DNA from 2 places in the Mesorhizobium sp. M0185 genome. Region 2 is predicted to be linked to the other one. Evidence: predicted binding sites of a transcription regulator. Region 2 holds the regulator's gene; the other holds the start of a gene.
What was found. Region 2 encodes PhoB, which activates phosphate uptake and scavenging genes when phosphate is short. Its sites were predicted from a motif close to TGTCATNNANCTGTCAT; they were not measured.
Positions count from the first base shown of each region.

Region 1 (4,057 bases), on a different contig from region 2:
TCGACGAAATCGTTGGGGTCCACGGCGCCCTTGGCGACTTCCTTGTGGAAGGTGCCGGAGGTGTAGCCGTTCTTGAAGTCGCCGATGCCAGAGGAATCGTCAACCGCAACATCGACCTTGCCGTCGCGAACGGCGAGGAGGTTGTTCTCGTGGCCACCATTGAACTGTGTCGAGGCGAAGAAGGTTTCGTTCGAAGCGCCGGTGTCTTTCGGGATCTGGGTCAGCGGGATCAGGTAGCCGGAGGTCGAATCCGGGTCGGCATAGCCGAGCTTCTTGCCCTTGGCCGACTTGATGTCGGTGATGCCGGACGACTTCAGCGCAAGGCCGATCGAATAATAGCCGGTCGCGCCGTCGGTCTGCTGGGTGGTGAGGATCGGGGTCACGGCGGTCGGATCCTTGAGGTAGACGCTGGCATAGCCCGACGCGCCAAGCTCTGCGAAATCGAGCGTGCCGCCGAGCAGGCCCTGGATAACGCCGTCATAGTCGGCGGCCGGGAACAGCGAGACCTTCTCGAAGCCGAATTCGGACTTCATGTGATCGGCGAGGCACTGAAAGTTGCGCAGCCGGTCCGCTTCGTTTTCACCGCCAAGGATGCCGATGCGGAATTCCTTGATATCCTGGGCGTGAGCGGCGCTTGCCGCGATGGCGAGCAATGAAACGGCGCCAAAAACCATCTTCCTGAACATTATCTCTCTCCTGTTGGTCCCGGCCTCGCGCCGGTAGCGTTCGAATTTTTTGACAGGTGCCTTTGACGCGGGCGGGCGATCAGGCCGTTCTCAATATCCCGGGAATGCGGGCTCGAGCGGTCCGGCGGATGCAGCGATTTTCTGTTTGATGGCGACACTGGTGGAGGTGATGGCCTCGGAGATTTCGCCGCCATTGCTGTCGGCGCCGTAGACCATGCGCACGGCCTCGCGGTTGAGGGCTTCGGGCGGGCCGTCGAAGACGACCTTGCCGGCGGCCATGCCGATGATGCGGTTGCAGTAGGTGCGGGCCGTATCCAGCGTATGCAGATTTGTGATGACGGTGATGCCCTCGCGCAAATTGATGTCCTGCAGCGAATCCATCACCACCTTGGCGTTGAGCGGATCGAGCGAGGCAATCGGCTCATCCGCCAGCAACACCTTCGGCTGCTGCATCATGGCGCGCGCAATCGCAACGCGCTGCTGCTGGCCGCCGGAAAGTGTGCCGGCCGGCTGCAGGGCGGTGCGGGCGATGTCGAGGCGCTCGAGGGCTGCAACCGCCTCGGCGCATTCACCGCGGGAGAACATGCCAAATAGGTTGGACAGCGTCGAGCGGTGGTTGAGCCGGCCGAGCAGCACATTGGTCAGCACATCGAGGCGCGGCACGAGATTGAACTGCTGGAAGATCATGGCGCAGTCGCGCTGCCATCGCCGGAGCGGCGAGCCGCGCAACCGGGAAATTTCGGCGCCGTCAAAAAAAATCGATCCTTGGCTCGGATCGATGAGGCGGTTGATCATGCGCAGAAGCGTCGATTTGCCGGCGCCGGAGCGACCGATGATGCCGACCATCTGACCGTGCGGAATCGAGATGTCGACATTGCTGACAGCGGTGTTCTTGCCGAACCGGCGGGTGACGCCGCGAATTTCGAGCGTTGCTGACATTTCTGGCGTTGCTGACATGGGTAAGTTCCAGTCCAGTCGCGGTTGAAGGTCTGTTAACCCTCGCTAGCGCAACGGCATGAACCTGCGGTGTCGGATTGATGTCAGTTTTGTTACTGCCCACAGGCGCGTTTGGCGCAGAGGCGAGTTGACCCAAACCGCTGCCGTCCGGGCGGCTTGGATGGGATCAGCCGAGGATCAGCAACTCCTCGAAATGCTCCATGTCCCTGAAGCGGCAAAAGGCAGGTGGCCGCAGCTCGATCACCGGAGCCTGGCGGGCAAACAGCGAGAGGCAATCGTCGAACAGATCTTGCCACTCGGACGCCCCTTCGTCCGCCAGACGCCGGATCTGGTAGGCGAACGTGATGTGGAAGACGTAAGTGTCGTGGTCGGGATGCCGGTATCCGAAAGGCGCCGACAAGGCATCGCGCCATGCGCGCAGGATATGCACGTCCTCATCGGTTGCGCCGGCAACGGTCAAGCCCGTCGGCACGACATCGACGACCTTGATCTTGAAGGCGCCGTAGCCTTCGAAGCCGTTCAGGCGTTCCTGATAGAGGCGGGTCATGTCGTCGATGCTGGTGTCGAGCGGCACATCCTCCGGCCAATAGGGAAGCCGGCGGCGGTATTCGATGATGCCCTGGAACAGCGTCATGTGCAGGCTGGAGACGGGCGTGAAGGCCAGCCCGTCGGCATCAGGCATGGCGCGCATGCGCTCACGCACGTCGATGATCACCGCTTCCGAAGCCGAGCCGTTGACGAGATGGCAGACGACCGTGTTGCCGGGCTCGTTGAGAAAATTACCAGAGGTGTCGTAGCGCCTGCCGAGATGCACCGGAGGGGTCGGGTTCGAGCCGGCAAAGAATCCGGCGAGCGAAGGTCTGACTGAAACAGGCATTGCGATCTCCAAAGGAAGGCCGCGTCCTGCCCCGACGATGTGTCAGGGACATGAAAACCGTGCCAAGAAGTAGAATATCAAAGGCATGATTCGCCAAGTGATGCTGCCGGGGTTTCCACATCATCAAGATTGAAATAAAGATTCAAACTCGTATCAAAGAGAGGCTTCCTAATTGCTACGTTGGCGCCAGTGGTTGCGACTGTATGCTGCAGGGGTAGTCGCTGCGATGAGTTTCACAGTGGCCCTGGTTTTGACGTCCATTATATCGGGTTGTTAGCTTGAACCATCCAATATCTGGATACTTGTACAATTATGGAAATGGGCGTGACGCGGCCATTATTCTAATGATTCTCATTTTTTTAATCGTTCTAGTTACGATAAATTTTGCAAATAAAGTTGAGGAAAAACCAAATCGCTTATAGATATTGGTTGTGACAAAAAATTTATAGAACTTATCAGGTTAAATCAGACTGGTGTTGCTATTCTTATTACGTTAGGATTTCTTTCTATTATTTTGGACATTTGCCTGAGCGGCTGACTTATTCAGGGCGTCAACCCCCATGCTTCTCCAAAAACTGATTGGCCTCCAGCTCGCGGAAATCGTCGAGCGCGGCGCGCAGCCTTGCATGGTCCCAGTCCCACCAGCCGAGCGCCTGGTAGCGCTCCGCGGTGCGGCGGTCGAAGCGTTCGCGGATCGGCTTGGCCGGTACGCCGGCGACGACGGTGTAGGGCGCGACGTCCTTCGACACCACCGCGCCGGCACCGACCGCCGCGCCATGGCCGACGGTGACGCCGGGCAGGATGGTCGAGCCGTGGCCGAGCCAGGTGTCGTGGCCGATGGTGACGCGTTTGGCGCGGCGCTTGGCGAAGAATTCGCTCTCGTGCTCGGCGTCGTCCCAATAATCCGAGGCGCGATAGGTGAAATGGTGCAGCGTCGGCCGCCAGGTCGGATGGTTGGTGGCGTTGATGCGCACGCTGGCGGCGATGTTGGCGAATTTGCCGATCGTCACGCACCAGACGCCACAGTCCTGCATCATGTAGGAATAGTCGCCGAGCGTGCTTTCCGACACCCGGCAGCGCTCGGCGATCTCGGTCCAGCGGCCGAGCGTCGAGTTCTCGACTTGCGCCGTCTCGTGGACCAGCGGCGTTTCCGACAGCTTTCTTGTCATGCGGCAATTTTCCCGGCGGCAAAAGCTGTCACGTCGATGACGCGGTCGGCCACCGCCTCGCGCACGTCGCGGTCGTGGAAGATACCAAGCAGGGCAACGCCGGCCGCCTTCTTGGCCGCGATCAGCGCAATCACCACGTCGCGGTTCCTGGCATCGAGCGAAGCGGTCGGCTCGTCGAGCAGCAGGATCGGATGCTCGGTGATGAAGCCGCGCGCGATGTTGACGCGCTGCTGTTCACCGCCGGAGAACGTCGCCGGCGGCAGCGCCCAGAGCTTCTCCGGCAGGTTGAGCTGCGCCAGCAAGGCACGTGCCTTGCCGTGCGCGACCTCGCGCTCCTCGCCGCGCTCGACCAGCGGTTCGGCGACGAC
Region 1 is NZ_JAMYSY010000026.1:42,042-46,098, forward strand. It holds gene phnD (phosphonate ABC transporter substrate-binding protein) at 1-686, opposite strand, end outside; gene phnC (phosphonate ABC transporter ATP-binding protein) at 777-1,643, opposite strand; gene NKJ20_RS20430 (DUF1868 domain-containing protein) at 1,810-2,520, opposite strand; gene NKJ20_RS20435 (DapH/DapD/GlmU-related protein) at 3,072-3,689, opposite strand; gene phnL (phosphonate C-P lyase system protein PhnL) at 3,686-4,057, opposite strand, start outside.
Region 1: a site for PhoB is predicted at 1,713-1,729, ahead of phnC (phosphonate ABC transporter ATP-binding protein). Genes of this name have one in related genera too.

Region 2 (4,057 bases):
GCGTGGACCGGCGCACTCATAATCACCCTGACGGTTCTGGGCTTGAGCATCCTCGCCCGCAGCCTTACCGGACGCAGAGAGGACAGATGACACAGATGTTGTCCCCAGACATGACGATGGCCGAAACGGTCGCCGAGAAGACGAAGATCGAGGTCAAGAATCTCAACTTCTACTACGGCCAGAGCAAGGCGCTGAAGGACATCAGCCTGTCGCTGCCTGAGCGCAGTGTCACGGCCTTCATCGGCCCTTCCGGCTGCGGGAAATCGACGCTGCTGCGTGTGTTCAACCGCATCTATGAGCTCTACCCAAAACAGACGGCCGAGGGCCAGGTGCTGCTCGACGGCAAGAACATTCTCGACCGGTCGCAGGATCTCAACCTCCTCAGGACCAAGATCGGCATGGTGTTCCAGAAGCCGACGCCGTTCCCGATGTCGATCTACGAGAACATCGCCTTCGGCGTCAGGCTCTACGAGAACCTCGGCAAGTCCGAGATGGACGGCCGCGTCGAACAGGCGTTGAAGCGCGCCGCGCTGTGGAGCGAGGTCAAGGACAAGCTCAACGCCAGCGGCTTGAGCCTGTCCGGCGGCCAGCAGCAGCGGCTCTGTATCGCCCGCACGGTGGCCGTGAAGCCGGAAGTCATTCTGCTCGACGAACCGGCTTCGGCCCTCGACCCGTTGTCGACCGCCAAGATCGAGGAACTGATCGACGAGTTGCAAGCCGACTACACGATCGTCATCGTAACCCACAACATGCAGCAAGCGGCGCGCGTGTCGCGCCAGACCGCCTTCATGTATCTGGGTGAGCTGGTCGAGTTCGACCGGACCGAGAAGATCTTCACGTCACCCCGCGAGAAGCGCACGCAGGACTACATCACTGGCCGCTTCGGCTGAGCCGTTCCGATCATGCATATGAGGACAGGACCATGGGCGAACACACAGTCGCTTCTTTCGACGAGGATCTCGAGCAGATCAGCAAGCTGATCCGCGACATGGCCGACCTCGCCGGTTCGATGGTCGGCGGGGCGACCAAGGCCCTGTTGAATTCCGACAACGTGCTGGCGCAACGCGTCGTTTCCGACGACGCCATCATGGATGCGCGTCAACGCGAACTGGACGACCGCGCCATCACCCTGATCGCCAAACGCCAGCCGATGGCCCACGATCTTCGCCATGTGGTCGGAGCGATCCGCATGGCGGGCGACCTCGAACGCATCGGCGACCTTGCCAAGAATATCGCCAAGCGCGTGAGTGCGGTCAGCCTCAGCGCCACGCCGCGGGACCTGTCGCATTCCATCGACGCGATGGCGCAGCTGGTTCTCATCCAGGTGCAGGGTGTCATCGAGGAATATGCTGCAGGCGATGCGGCCGCGTTGGCCAAGCTGCGTGCCGCCGACGAGCGCATCGACGTCAAATACACCTCCGTGTTCCGCGAGCTGTTGACCTACATGATGGAAGATCCGCGCAACATCACCGCTTGCACGCACCTGCTGTTCTGCGCCAAGAATCTGGAGCGGATCGGCGACCATGTCACCAACATCGCCGAAAATGCGTATTATGTGCTGACCGGCGAGCAATTGCCGGTCAATCGTCCGAAGCAGGACGAAACGACAATGTCCGCACCGGTGACATGATGGGGGTGCCCAGCCGATGATCGCACCACGCATAATGGTGGTGGAGGACGAGGAGCCGTTGGGTGTGCTGCTCCGCTACAATCTCGAATCCGAAGGCTACCAGGTCGAGGTGGTGACACGCGGCGACGAAGCCGAGATCCGTTTGCAGGAGAATGTGCCCGACCTTTTGGTGCTCGACTGGATGATACCAGCGGTTTCCGGCATCGAGCTCTGTCGTCGGCTGCGGGTGCGCCCCGAAACCGAGCGGCTACCGATCATCATGCTGACCGCGCGCGGCGAGGAGAGCGACCGGGTGCGCGGTCTTTCGACCGGCGCCGACGACTATCTGGTCAAACCGTTTTCGACACCGGAATTCATGGCCAGGGTCAAGGCGCTGCTGCGGCGCGCCAAGCCGGAAGTGCTGTCCAGCGTGCTGAAGGTCGGCGACATCGTTCTCGATCGCGAATCGCACAGGGTCTATCGCAAGAAGAGCGAAATCAGGCTCGGGCCGACCGAATTCCGGCTGCTCGAGTTCATGATGCGGCATCCGGGCCGTGTCTTCTCGCGCAGCCAGTTACTCGATAATGTCTGGGGCGAGACAATCTACATCGACGAACGCACCGTCGACGTGCATGTCGGGCGGCTGCGCAAAGCCGTCAACAACGGCCGGATGCCGGATGTCATCCGCACCATCCGCGGTGCCGGCTATGCGATCAGGGAAGATTGACCCGCCTGGTCAGGCTACGTTCTTTCTGACGCTGGGCCTCATTTGCGCGCCCGGCGCGAAAATCTCCTGGTCGACGAAGCTTAACGCCCGCATCGCGCAGCCTTCGCGGATCAGCGGCAATTCGTTCGGCTCTGTATCGAAGGAGATCGAGCCTGAATGCTGGCCGCCGGCGGTCTGGGCGATTGCCTTCCGCAAGGCCGGCTCGATCAGATCGAAGGCGGCGGCACTGGCGCCGACCATCGCGACCGGTGCCGGATCGATCAGCGCGAACAGCGAGCCGAGACCGAAACCCAGCGCTTCGCCGGCCTTGCGGTAGGCCTCGCGTTCCGGCCCATCTTTCTCGCGCGCCCGGGCCGCCAGTGCTCGCATGTCGGCGTCGCTGACGTCGGCGACCGGTTCGCTGTCTTCGCTCATCTGCCTGGCGTTGCGCCAGATGGCGTAGTTGCCGGCATAGGCCTCGATGCAGCCGCGCCGCCCGCAACGGCAGAGCGCGCCGCCCGGACGATGGATCATGTGGCCAAATTCGCCGCCCGAGGAATGCGTCCCGGTGAACAGTTCGCCCTTCAGCACCAGCCCCATGCCGATGCCATGCGAAAGCAGGATGGCGATGAAGTCGTCGCGATAGCGATCCGGATTGCGCCAGCGCAAAGCCACCGCCATCATGTTGCAGTCGTTCTCCACCGTTGCCGGGGTGCCGAATTCGTCCTCCAGCATGTCGGCAAAGGCGATGTCGGTCTGCGGCGTGATCGGCGACCACAGCATGGCGCGTGCAGGGGAGTCGGTAATGCCCTGAATCGCCAGGGCGATGCGGGCGACACTGCGGACGTCAAGGTCTGGATCCTGCAGCCGGCGCCGGACGATGGCCATGCATTCACGGATCAACTCGTCGCGCGGCATGGTCAGCGTGTCCAGCCGGCGCTGTTCCTCGGCGATCACCTGTCCCGTATAGTCGATAATGGCGGCCGACAGGAAATTCAGCGACAACACCACGGTCAGCACCGCCGCCGCTTCCGGATTGAGGGCGAGGCCGACCTGCGGACGACCGCGTTTCAACGAAACGGGCTCACTTGCCTTGCTCTCGGCGAGGATGCCTTCCCGTATCAGGTCGGAAGAGATCGCCGATATGGTCGAATGACTGAGGCCGGTGGTAGCTGCGATCTCAGTACGCGATGGCTGGCCGGCCCGGCGCACCGCCGAGATCACCATCGCCCGGTTGCGCCGGCGCAAATCGTCATGGCGGATTCCGACCGACATTGGTTTGCTTTCCTCCCGGTTGCCCGCGGCCGCTCATGAACCGGAAGCCGTCGGTAATGTCCGACAAATAGTGTCGGATGCAGGCAAATAGTGTCAGATGCAGGTGGCGCTGTCATCGTTTATTCCGACGCTCGAAAAAACTCGCAGAGTCATCAAAATCCATCAGAATCGATGTTGACAGCAGCAGGAGATCGGGCCAGTATTTTTTCGAGGCTCGAAAAAATTAGAGCTTCTAAGCTGGTCTTTGAGCCAATTGATCACGCCGTACGCGGCGCAGGGAGGATATGATGAAGAAATTCACGACCGCCATTCTGGCGGGTGTCGCCATGACGCTGGCGCTGGCGTCGGTGGCGCAGGCTAAAGACAAGGTCATCGGCGTTTCCTGGTCGAACTTCCAGGAAGAGCGCTGGAAGACCGACGAGGCCGCAATGAAGGCGGCCATCGAGGCCGCAGGCGACAAGTATATT
Region 2 is NZ_JAMYSY010000035.1:60,273-64,329, reverse strand. It holds gene pstA (phosphate ABC transporter permease PstA) at 1-90, shown strand, start outside; gene pstB (phosphate ABC transporter ATP-binding protein PstB) at 87-890, shown strand; gene phoU (phosphate signaling complex protein PhoU) at 923-1,630, shown strand; gene phoB (phosphate regulon transcriptional regulator PhoB) at 1,647-2,336, shown strand; gene NKJ20_RS23995 (ROK family protein) at 2,346-3,590, opposite strand; gene xylF (D-xylose ABC transporter substrate-binding protein) at 3,878-4,057, shown strand, end outside.